DNA from 3 places in the Parageobacillus sp. KH3-4 genome. Region 3 is predicted to be linked to each of the others. Evidence: riboswitches for the same ligand, from Rfam matches in the RefSeq annotation. Region 3 holds a riboswitch; each other region holds the start of a gene.
What was found. Region 3 has a riboswitch for S-adenosylmethionine ahead of metK (methionine adenosyltransferase). Riboswitches for the same ligand answer to the same signal wherever they lie in the genome.
Positions count from the first base shown of each region.

Region 1: another riboswitch for S-adenosylmethionine. It lies ahead of MWM02_RS12380 (hypothetical protein); the one in region 3 lies ahead of metK (methionine adenosyltransferase).
Region 2: another riboswitch for S-adenosylmethionine. It lies ahead of MWM02_RS15180 (bifunctional homocysteine S-methyltransferase/methylenetetrahydrofolate reductase); the one in region 3 lies ahead of metK (methionine adenosyltransferase).

Region 1 covers NZ_AP025627.1:2,458,418-2,462,686, reverse strand. The annotation lists gene MWM02_RS12390 (ABC transporter permease) at 1-389, shown strand, start outside; gene opp4A (oligopeptide ABC transporter substrate-binding protein) at 403-2,190, shown strand; SAM riboswitch class I at 2,300-2,406, shown strand; gene MWM02_RS12380 (hypothetical protein) at 2,475-2,807, shown strand; gene MWM02_RS12375 (VOC family protein) at 2,834-3,217, shown strand; gene MWM02_RS12370 (AbrB family transcriptional regulator) at 3,389-4,269, opposite strand, start outside.
Region 2 covers NZ_AP025627.1:3,009,604-3,013,872, forward strand. The annotation lists gene MWM02_RS15170 (L-lactate permease) at 1-541, opposite strand, end outside; gene MWM02_RS15175 (helix-turn-helix domain-containing protein) at 667-1,224, shown strand; SAM riboswitch class I at 1,374-1,479, shown strand; gene MWM02_RS15180 (bifunctional homocysteine S-methyltransferase/methylenetetrahydrofolate reductase) at 1,563-3,413, shown strand; gene metH (methionine synthase) at 3,406-4,269, shown strand, end outside.
Region 3 covers NZ_AP025627.1:685,717-689,985, forward strand. The annotation lists gene pckA (phosphoenolpyruvate carboxykinase (ATP)) at 1-1,160, opposite strand, end outside; SAM riboswitch class I at 1,367-1,481, shown strand; gene metK (methionine adenosyltransferase) at 1,640-2,854, shown strand; gene MWM02_RS03540 (gamma carbonic anhydrase) at 3,110-3,625, opposite strand; gene MWM02_RS03545 (alpha/beta hydrolase) at 3,713-4,269, shown strand, end outside.

The DNA of each region.
Region 1 (4,269 bases), 1.8 Mb from region 3:
GAAAGGCGCGGCTTATCCGGGCGAAAACGCTGGCGGAGCGGGAGTTGGACTACGTAAGCGCATCGAAAACGCTTGGCACGCCGGATTGGAAAATTATTATTTTTCAAATTTTGCCCAATTTAAGCTCGATCATTATTGTAAACTTAACATTAAACCTTGCCGGAAATATTGGGATTGAGTCCGGACTAAGCTATCTGGGCTTCGGCTTGCCGGAAAGCACGCCAAGTTTGGGAACGCTTGTCAGCTATGCGATGAATCCCGATGTTTTGCAAAACAAATGGTGGGTTTGGTTACCAGCATCATTGCTTATTTTAGTAATGATGTTATGCATAAATTTTATCGGCCAGGCGTTAAAGCGCGCGGCTGATGCAAGACAACGATTAGGATAAAGGGGGAGAAAAAATGAGGAAAACATGGCATTGGAGGTTTTTCGTAGTGTTTGCCGTCTTTTTATTAGGATTGACGGCATGCAGCAGTTCTACAAGCAACGATAAAGACGGCAAGGACACAAAGGCGGCGCAAAAGGAAGACATTAGCAAATTCCCGATGACTGTGAAAAATGACGGGAAAATCGTAGATGGTGTATTGAATTACGGATTAGTGTCCGATACGCCATTTGAAGGGACACTGAACTATGCATTTTACGAAGGTGATCCAGATTCTGAAGTTTTGCAATTTTTCGACGAACCATTGTTCCGTTTTAACGAAGACTATGAAATTACGAACGACGGCGCGGCGACATACGAGCTTTCCGACGACAAAAAAACGATGACGATCAAAATTAAAGATAATGTCAAATGGCATGACGGCGAACCGGTCAAAGCGGAAGATTTAGAATATGCTTACTTGGTCATCGGCCATAAAGATTATACAGGCGTCCGCTACGGAGACGCGCTCATGCAAGATATCGTCGGCATGGAGGAATACCATAGCGGAAAAGCGGACAAAATTTCCGGAATTAAAGTCATTGACGACAAAACGCTAACCATTACGTGGAAACATGCCAACCCGTCCGTAATGACGGGCATTTGGGCACATCCGCTGCCAAAACATTATTTAAAAGATGTCCCGATTAAAGATTTGGCGAAATCGGATAAAATCCGCAAAAATCCAATTGGCTTTGGCCCGTTTAAAGTGAAAAAAATCGTCCCGGGCGAATCGGTTGAATTCGTTCGCAACGACGATTATTGGAACGGAAAACCGAACTTAAAAGGCGTTATTTTAAAAGTCGTTAACCCGCAAGTCGTATTGCAAGCGCTCAAAAAAGGAGAAATTGACATTGCCGAATTCCCGACAGATCAATATGTCAGCGCGAAAGGGACGAAAAACATTCAATTTGTTGGCAAAATTGATTTAGCTTACAACTACATCGGCTTTAAACTCGGCCATTGGGATGCGGAAAAGCAAGAAAACGTGATGGATAATCCGAAATTCCAAAACAAAAAGCTTCGCCAAGCGATGGCGTATGCAATTAATAATAAGGAAGTCGCAGACAGGCTTTATCACGGTTTGCGCTTTCCGGCAACGACGCTCATTCCGCCATCCTTCCCAAGCTACCATGACAAAAATGCGAAAGGATACACATATGACCCAGAAAAAGCGAAAAAATTGTTGGATGAAGCTGGATATAAAGATGTCGACGGCGACGGCTTCCGCGAAGATCCAAATGGCAAAAAATTCACCATTAATTTTCTTTCGATGAGCGGCGGGGACATCGCCGAGCCGCTGGCGAAGTTTTATATGCAATGCTGGAAAGACGTCGGCTTGAATGTGCAGCTAGTTGATGGCCGTTTGGCGGAATTCAATTCGTTCTATGACATGGTGCAGAACGATGACCCGAAAGTCGATGTGTTCGCTGCGGCATGGGCAACAGGAACTGATGTGGATCCGTATGGATTATATGGCCGCAATGTCATGTTTAATCTTTCTCGCTGGGTAAATGAGAAAAATGATGAATTGCTTGAAAAAGGCCATTCTGAGCAAGCGTTTGATAAAGAATACCGCAAAAAAATTTACAACGAATGGCAAGCGTTAATGAATGAAGAGGTGCCAGTAATTCCGACGCTATACCGCTCGATCATTTATGCGGTCAACAACCGCGTGAAAAACTATTCGGCTGATATCGACCCATTCATTTGGAAATGGAAAGACGTCGGTGTCACTTCGGAAAAGCCGGAAGTGGCGCAATAACAAATAAAGAAGGGGAGGGCGCTTTTGCTCTTCTCTTTTCTATGGTAGAAAACAAAAAATGATTGTCATCACAAAGATACCATGATAAGATAAAAACAAACTACATATAGTCTTATCAAGAGTGGACGAGAGACCGGGCTCGATGACTCCACAGCAACCTGCATATTTCGCAAGGTGCTCCAACCCGCAAAGCGGTTTCGCTTTGGATGATAAGGACGGCTGGCCCCTTTCGCATCATTCAGGCGAAAGGGGTTTTTATGTCCAGAAGGAGGTGGGAATGCCGGGTGTGCGAAAATGACTCGATTCGCAGTTATATGGCGGCGCATTTGAAAGCAGAATTGTTCGCTTCCCATGTCGCCCGCTGCGTAAGAAAGCAGCTGTTGCAATTTGACAAAAAGACAGTGCTTCATTTTGACTGTTACGCGAATTTTTTTCAACTATATGGCCATACGCAAGGAAAAGATTTTTATTTGATTTTGACGCTTGCGGAAGTCGAAGAATGGAAAGCCGCTGCTCCTTATGCGCTTGACCGCTGTATTTTCCGTGGATTAGAAAAAAAGGGAGTTTTCCTCGTACATATGACCCCATATTTGCGGGCTGTATTTTCTCAATCTTAAAAATAATAAAAAAGGAGAGAAATATGATGGCGGTAAAAAAATTTGAACACGTTGGCATTCAAGTAAAAGACATCGAAACATCGAAAAAATTTTATCAAGATGTAATCGGTTTAGACTTGCTCGATGAGATGACACATACAAACGGTTCGATGAAACTGGCATTTTTAGGATTAAACGGTTCTGTCATTGTCGAATTAATCGAAGGATACAATCCGAATTTGCCGACAGAAGGAAAGGTGCACCACGTTGCGTTTACGGTGGAAGGGATTGAACAAGAAAAAGAACGTCTTCAATCGCTTGGCGTCCCGTTTGTATGGGAAGATATTACGACGCTGCCAAACGGCGCGAAATATTTGTTTTTCCTTGGTCCTGATGGCGAATGGATCGAATTTTACGAACCGGCAAAATGAGAAAATGAAAAAGGTTAGGCATTCATGCGGGCTGAAAGTGAGCGGCCGTGAAGAAGCGGTGCCGCGGGAGCAAGCAATGCGAACCGATCGCCCGCGGGCTAGATGATAATAAGAAAGAACGGAGATGCTTATTAAAACCGCTCTGTTCAAAACGGAAACAGAGCGGTTTTTTCACGACGTTTCTGCCATTGATGGGAATTTGCGAAATACCCATTTCAAAACGTTCGGCACAACAATAATGACGAGAAGAAACCGCACAAATTGCAAGGAGCTGACAATTGCCGGATCTCCCCCGACTGTTTGCGCTGTTAATACCATTTCCACAAGCCCTCCTGGCGCAAGGCTTAATAGCGCGGTTGCCAGCGGGAGATTCGTTAATTTCGCAAACAAATAGCCGCATCCGAACGAAAGGACGATCAGCACTAGTGCGAGCAGGAAATATACCCAGCCGAATTTTCCGCCAAGCTTTATATCTTCTAACGTAATGCGGTTTCCCATGTTCATTCCGACGCTGATTTGCGCCAAAATGATCAACCATGCGGGCAGCGACGGCAAGTTCACTCCGACTACATGCATTGCTGCTGTTACGGCGAGCGGTCCGACGACGTATGCCGCCGGAATGACGTTCCGTAAAAGAAGCGCTCCAAAAATGCTTAATAAAAACCAAGCATAATGGCCATCGGAAGAAGCCGCTGCCGCCTGAGCGGTCGCGACGCTTGCCGCTGAATTGCCGTTTAACCAATAAACGACGATGGATGGCACAAGAAAAACGACCGTTAATAAACGAATCGTTTGGAAAATCGTCACTAAAGCGGTGTTGGCGTTTAGCGACTCGCTTGCGGCGACCATTTCCGACAGTCCGCCGGGAACCGATGCAAACACGCTTGTCACTTTATCGATGTGCGTCCATTTTGTCACTGCGATACTATTAAAAATATTAATGACAATCAATAAAACGGCGACAACCAGAAAAGGAAAAATATACGGGGCGATCGTCGCCAATGTTTCTTTTGTAAAAGACAGTCCGAAATACGTCCCTAATACGACAAGTC
Region 2 (4,269 bases), 1.5 Mb from region 3:
ACTCCCCCAGCTGACGCAAAGGAACTCCAGACAATTCCGCATTAATGACCGTACCGATGGCAAGCGCGCCCCACGGCACGGCCGACTGCGTTAATAACGATAATACCATTGTTTTTTTCGCCGAAAATCCGAACGCAAGATATAATGGGGCAACGATCACAACAGCGACGCCAAATCCGCTAACCGCTTCTAGAAAAGGTCCTAAAGAGGCAGAAATAAGCAGCCCTTGCTCTGCCTGCGAGCGGCAAAAGCGAGATAAGCCATAAGCCATCGCATTCATCGCTCCGCATTCATTCAGCAAGTTGTATAAAAACAGCCCAAATACTAATACATAAATGACCGTAACGGACAACAGCATTCCTCGAACGGAGGAATGCAATAAATTTTGCACCGGCGCATCAAAAGAAAAATAGGCCAATACGGATGCCAATCCATACGAATAAACAGCAGTATGCAGCGCCGGCATTTTAAGCCACACTAAACAAATGAGAGCAAATAAAATAGGCAACCCTGCTAATAAGAAATGAACCGCATGATGCATGGAACATCTCCCCTCCCCTTTTTATCCACTATAGTGGATATATATATATTATTCTCCACAAAAAGCGCGAGTCAAGACAAAATTTCCACTATAGTGTAATATATACAACAAGGAGGAAGGCAATTATGAATTTTGGAAAAAACGTGCGGGAAGCAAGAAAGCGAAAATCCCTTTCATTGCAGGCATTATCAGAAAAATGCGGCGTTAGCCGCTCGATGCTATCGCAAATCGAGAGAGGAGAAAAAAATCCCACCATTCAGGTAGCTTGCCAGATCGCGGAAGGGTTGGACATGACTCTTTCGCAATTATTAGGAGAAGATGAGCAAAGCGAAGTCATTATCATTAGAAAAAGCGAACGATATATATACAAAGACGAGCGCAGCGGCTTTGAGCGCCATCTTTTATCCCCTTCTTTTCCGGCAAAAGGGATTGAGTTTGTTTTCAATATGATTCCGCCAAAACAAGAGTCCGGTGTTTTTCCGAAGCATAAAAAAGGAGTGAAAGAGTATATATCCGTAGCCAAAGGAAAGTTGAGAGTCGTACTAGGAACGCGATCATATGACTTGGCAGAAGGAGATTCGATATACTACGAAGCTGATGTTGAACATCGTTTCATTAATATTGGCGAGGAAGAATGCCACTACTACTTAGTCATTGATTCCAATCACGAACGTTCACTATAGTGAACTACGCTATTTTCACTAACGATTTTCTCATCAAGGATCGAATATTTTCATGAAAGCGATTCCTTTGTATTGAATATTTTCAGAAAATGCTTTACATTATATATTAATTAAATGTTAAAACGTTTGGCCACAACTTCATAGCGAATTTCTTATCAAGAGAGGGGGGAGGGACTGGCCCGATGAACCTTCAGCAACCTGGCGAAAGCCAAGGTGCTAAATCCAGACAGGCAAAAAACGCCTGGAAGATAAGAAGAGACGATACATAAAAAGTCTTCTTCTTATAGAAGGCTTTTTTCTTTTACCATTTTCACAGAACATAGAACGGGGGAATGAGCGTGGGTCTTTTGGAAGATTTGCAAGAACGAATTGTCATCGCCGATGGCGCAATGGGAACGCTGCTATACTCCCATGGCGTCGATCGATGTTTTGAAGAATTAAATTTGTCGAGACCGGAAGACATTCTTCATATTCATGAAGCATATATCGCCGCAGGCGCCGAGGTCATTCAAACGAATACATACGGCGCCAACTATGTCAAGCTTGCCCGCTATGGACTCGAAGATGAAGTGCCATCTATTAACCGCGCGGCGGTGCGGCTGGCGAAACAAGCGGCGAAAAATAAAGCCTACGTGCTCGGAACGATCGGCGGACTGCGCAGCATCAACAAAAGCGCCGTTTCCATCGATGAAATAAAGCGGACGTTTCGCGAACAATTGTTTGTGCTGTTAAACGAAGACGTCGACGGCTTATTGCTCGAGACGTATTACGATTTGGAAGAATTAAAGACAGTGCTTGCGATCGCACGCAAAGAAACGGATAAGCCGATTATCGCGCACGTCACCCTCCACGAAGTCGGCGTTTTGCAAGACGGCACTCCGCTTGCCGAAGCATTGGCGCAATTAGAACAGTTGGGAGCCGACGTTGTCGGGCTCAACTGCCGTCTCGGCCCATACCATATGATCCGCTCACTCGAGGAAGTGCCGCTGCCAAGCAAAGCGTTTCTTTCTGCGTATCCGAACGCAAGCCTGCCGGATTACCGCGACGGGCGGCTTGTTTATGAAACAAACACCGACTATTTTAAAGAAACGGCGCTGGCGTTCCGCGAACAAGGGGTGCGCCTCATCGGTGGGTGCTGCGGCACGACGCCGAAGCATATCGAAGCGATGGCAATCGCCTTAACGGATCGAACCCCGGTGCAAACGAAAACGGTGAAGCAGCGCCATATTTCCGTTTCCATATCATCGGATGAACCAAACGCGGCACCGCCGCTGCAAGATATCGTCCGCAAGCGCCGTTCAGTGATCGTCGAACTCGATCCACCGAAAAAACTAGGCATCGCTAAATTTTTAGAAGGCGCCAAAGCGCTCAAAGAAGCGAATATTGATGCATTGACATTGGCCGATAACTCGTTGGCGACTCCACGCATTAGCAATATGGCGCTCGGCACAATCGTCAAAGAGCAGCTTGGCATTCGCCCGCTCATTCATATCACATGCCGCGATCGCAACTTGATTGGGCTGCAGTCGCATCTGATGGGCTTGCACACGCTCGGCATCACCGACGTGCTCGCTATTACCGGCGATCCGTCGAAGATCGGCGATTTTCCTGGGGCGACATCCGTCTATGATTTATCGTCCTTTGATCTCATTCGTCTAATTCGCCAATTTAACGAAGGGCTTTCCTATTCTGGAAAACCGCTCGGGCAAAAAACAAATTTCTCGATCGCCGCAGCGTTTAACCCGAACGTACGCCATTTGGACAAAGCGGTCGAACGCCTTGAGAAAAAAATTCAATGCGGCGCCCATTATTTTATTACTCAGCCATTATACTCCGAACAAAAAATCGAAGAAGTGTACGAAGCGACAAAGCATCTTGAGACGCCGATTTACATTGGCATTATGCCGCTAGTAAGCGCGCGCAACGCTGATTTTCTTCACCATGAAGTACCTGGCATTACGCTTTCCGATGAAATCCGCTCCCGCATGGCGTCATGCGCAAACGACCCGGTGCAATCGGCACGCGAAGGAATCGCCATTGCCAAGTCGCTCATTGACGCCGCTTTTGACTTATTTAACGGCATCTACTTAATCACGCCGTTTTTGCGCTATGAAATGACCGTCGAACTCGTTCGCTACATTCACGAAAAAGAACAAGCCGCTCAAGAAAGGGAGGTACTCCATGGGTAACATAACATTGCAGCAACAGCTCGAAAAAAAAATATTAGTTATTGATGGCGCAATGGGAACAATGATTCAAAGCGCGCAGCTTTCAGCCGATGATTTCGGGGGCGAGCAATATGAAGGCTGCAACGAATATTTGACGCTCACCGCCCCCCATGTGATCGAACGCATTCATGAAGCATATTTGCAAGCGGGAGCCGACATTATCGAAACGAACACATTTGGCGCGACTAGCATTGTGTTGGATGAATATGAGCTCGGCCATTTAGCGTTTGAATTAAACATCGAAGCGGCCAAATTGGCGCGCAAAGTCGCCGACGCTTACTCTACCCCTGAATGGCCGCGCTTTGTCGCCGGTTCGATGGGACCGACGACAAAAACGTTGTCCGTCACGGGCGGCGTTACGTTCGAGCAATTAGTTGCCGCTTATGAAGAACAAGCGCGCGGGTTATTGCTCGGCGGCGTCGACTTGCTTCTGTTAGAAACATGCCAAGACACGTTAAATGTCAAAGCCGGCTTTATTGGGATTACGAAAGCATTCGCCTCTGTCGGAAAAAAAGTGCCAATTATGATTTCCGGGACGATTGAACCGATGGGAACCACGCTCGCCGGCCAAACGATCGAATCGTTTTTCATCTCCGTCCAGCATATGAATCCGTTTGCCGTCGGCTTAAACTGCGCAACCGGCCCGGAATTTATGACCGACCATTTGCGCACGCTCGCTTCCTTGGCGAACACGGCCGTTAGCTGTTATCCGAACGCCGGGCTTCCGGATGAGGAAGGCCGCTATCACGAAACGCCGGATATGTTGGCGAAAAAAATCCAACGGTTCGCCGAAAAAGGCTGGATTAACATCGTCGGC
Region 3 (4,269 bases):
TGCGGGGAAGTGATGCCTCGCTCTGTGCCCGCCAATTTGCTTGTATAACCGCTTAGGAAATGGTACATTGCTTGTTCACGAGTCAGCTTGCTAATCGGCGGCAATATTCCAAACGCATCTGCTGTTAAGAAAATAATCGTCGATGGATGACCAGCGATGCTTGGATCAACGATATTATGAATCGCCTGAATTGGGTAAGCGGCGCGCGTGTTTTCCGTTAGCGTAGCATCATCATAATTTGGCAGTCTCGTATGTTCATCGATAATGACGTTTTCGAGAACTGCACCGAATCCGATTGCGTCAAAAATTTGCGGCTCCTTTTCCCGCGACAAGTTGATGCATTTTGCGTAGCATCCGCCTTCGATATTAAAAATGCCTCGGTTCGACCAGCCGTGTTCGTCATCGCCAATGAGACGGCGGTTTGGGTCGGCGGAAAGCGTCGTTTTTCCTGTGCCAGATAAGCCAAAGAATAGTGCGACATCCCCTTCTTTACCGACGTTTGCTGAACAATGCATCGATAAAATTCCTTGTTCTGGAAGTAGATAGTTCATCACAGTGAAAATCGACTTTTTCATTTCTCCGGCATATTCTGTTCCGCCAATTAGCACAGTCCGCCGCTCAAAAGAAATAATGATAAACGTTTCCGATCTCGTTCCATCAACAGCAGGGTCTGCTTTAAAGTTTGGCGCGCAAATAACGGTAAATTCCGCTTTGTGAGTTTTTAGCTCCTCTTCTGTCGGACGAATAAATAATTGGTGTGCAAATAAATTGTGCCATGCAAATTCGTTAACGACTTGGATAGGTAGGCGGTATTTTGGGTCAGCGCCGGCGAATCCTTTAAAAACAAATATTTCATCTTTTTTCATTAAATAATCCAGTACCTTATTGTATAAGTTTTCGAAAACTTCTTCAGAAATCGGCTGATTTGTTGTTCCCCAATCGATTTTTGCTTTCGTCGCCGCTTCTTCTACAATGTATTTATCTTTCGGGGAGCGGCCCGTATATTTTCCTGTTGTTACTGCCACCGCGCCAGTTGCGGTTAATTTCCCTTCGTTTCGTTGCAATATTTTTTCCACGAGTTGAGCTACCGATAAATTGTGACATACGTTTGGTTTTTGTAATAATAAAGAAAGTTTATTTGTCATTTTTGCAATCCCCATATTCAAAACCTGCCTTTTTATTTTTAATGATACCTGCAAATAGTATAACACATTTTTGTTATTAGTCCATACTATTTAGCACAATTTCTTTTATTTATTTTTCTTATTTTGTCCATAAAAAATTTGTCTTTTTGTTCATAAAAAATTTATCTAATTTTGTTGACTTTCTTTATTTAATTACGTTAAGATAACTCATTGAACGGATACTCTTATCCCGAGTCGGTGGAGGGACAGGCCCGATGAAACCCAGCAACCGTCACAACTAGAAATGTGTGAAATGGTGCTAACCTGTGGCAAGGCAGCGTCCTTGAACGATAAGAGTGAAAGGAGCAATACGATTGCAATGACCTTTCCTCACCGTTACAGGAAAGGTTTTTTATTTATATGTATAAATAGGGAATGAGTACCGTATCATCTGCAGTTTGCGGGAATGCCGCTAATTTAGACGTTCGATTATAAAAAGAGGAGGAAACTGCCGAATGTCAAAAAAAAGACGTTTATTTACTTCGGAATCTGTAACGGAAGGTCATCCTGACAAAATTTGTGACCAAATTTCCGATGCGATTTTAGATGCCATTTTGGCGAAAGACCCGAATGCCCGCGTTGCATGCGAAACGAGCGTTACAACAGGGCTTGTGCTCGTAAGCGGGGAAATTACGACATCGACATATGTGGATATTCCGAAAATCGTTCGCGACACGGTTCGCGAAATTGGCTATACTCGCGCGAAATTCGGTTTTGACGCAGATACTTGCGCCGTATTGACGTCGATTGACGAACAGTCTCCGGACATCGCGATGGGAGTCGATAAGGCGTTAGAAGCCCGCGAAGGCCAGATGACTGATGAGGAAATTGAAGCGATCGGTGCCGGAGACCAAGGATTAATGTTTGGATTTGCCTGCAATGAAACAGAAGAATTAATGCCGCTTCCGATTTCCTTGGCACATCGTTTAGCTCGCCGTTTGGCAGAAGTGCGCAAAAAAGATATTTTGCCATATTTGCGCCCGGACGGCAAAACGCAAGTAACGATAGAATATGATGAAAATGAAAAACCGGTACGTGTCGATACAATCGTTGTATCAGCGCAACATCATCCGGAAATTACACAAGAACAAATTGAGCGCGATATTAAAGAACACGTTATTAAGCCAGTCGTGCCAGCAGAGCTGATCGATGAAAACACAAAATATTTCATTAATCCGACAGGTCGTTTTGTCATCGGCGGACCTCAAGGTGACGCTGGTTTAACAGGACGAAAAATTATCGTTGACACGTATGGCGGCTATGCCCGTCACGGCGGCGGTGCGTTTTCTGGAAAAGACCCGACAAAAGTGGACCGCTCCGCAGCCTATGCCGCGCGCTATGTGGCGAAAAATATCGTTGCTGCGGGACTCGCAGATAAATGCGAAGTGCAGCTGGCATATGCGATCGGTGTTGCAAGACCGGTTTCCATTTCCATTGATACATTCGGTACCGGAAAAGTATCGGAAGACATTTTAATTAAAGTAGTGCGCAGCAATTTTGATCTTCGTCCAGCCGGCATTATTAAAATGTTGGATTTGCGCCGCCCAATTTATAAACAAACAGCCGCCTATGGCCATTTCGGACGCACGGATATCGATCTTCCGTGGGAACGTACAGACAAAGCGGAAACGTTGAAAGAACAAGCTCTTGCGTTGGCAAAGAAAGAATAGAACGATAAAGAGAGGTAGAATAGCCAGTAAAGAGAGAGTTACGTGTTTATGTAACTCTCTTTTTTTGCGTAATGCAAGGTATTTCTGCTTCAGTCAGGCATTGACCTAAACATAAGTGGGGCTATTACGGCGGCAATAAGAAATAGCGAGAGCGATAAAAAAGGGTTAAAATAGGAAAAGGAACAATGGGACGATATGATGCAATAAATAACGAAAGTAAATCATATCGTCCGATAATATGAACGTCATTTGTTTTTATTTTGGTTGCAGTGATTTATAGTACTGCCCTTTTTCTACATATTCGCGGCGAATTCGCTCCATCTCGCGGACATCTTCGTCGGTTAATTCACGAATGACTTTAGCGGGACGGCCAAATGCGAGCGTGTGCGGCGGAATTTTTTTTCCTTGTGGGACAAGGCTTCCGGCACCGATAAACGCTCCTTCGCCAATCTCTGCGCCATCGAGAATAATCGAGCCCATGCCGATTAAAGCGTTTTTTCGGATGATGGCGCTATGTAAAATGACTTGATGGCCGACGGTTACACCATCTTCAATGATAAGTGGATTGTTTGGACTTTGATGCAAAATTGAGTTATCTTGGATATTGACACGATTGCCGATGATCGTTGGAGCGACATCTCCGCGAATAACAGTATTAAACCAGATGCTTGTTTCTTCCCCGATGACCACATCACCGGTAATGGTGACATAATCGGCAATGAAGGCAGATTCTGCAATTTTCGGAAACTTTCCTTTGTACGGGTAAATCATACGCTTCTTCCCTTTCCTTTTATAAAATGGTTCGGTATTATTATTGTACAGATAGTGGCACGATTCGTAAACGGAGGAGATTGCATGATGTGGACATGGGAGGCAAATGAAGGGAAAGGAACAGTTGTGATTGTCCACGGAGCGGCAGAGCATCACGGGCGTTATAAATGGTTGATCGAACAATGGGTACAAAGCGGTTATCATGTTGTCGCAGGCGATTTGCCTGGACAAGGGCGGACAACGAGAAGAAAGCGCGGACACATTCAGTCGTTCGATGAGTATATTAATGAGGTGGCCGATTGGATCATAGAAGCGAGACAATTTCATGTACCGGTGTTTCTTCTTGGACATAGCATGGGAGGGCTTGTTGTCATCCGCACGTTGCAGGAAAAAAGGCTTCCTGTGCAAGGGGTTATTCTATCTTCTCCATGTTTAGGGCTTGTGTCGTATCCGTCAAAAGGGTTGGATATGTTATCAAGAGTATTGAATCATATTGCCCCATCCCTTTTAATCGATTCGGGACTGTCTGTCGAGTTGGCGACAAGAAATAAAGAAGTGCATGAGTCGGATAAACAGGATGAACTTTATGTGACAAAAGTATCTGTCCGTTGGTATCGCGAACTAATGAAGGCGATGGAATTGGC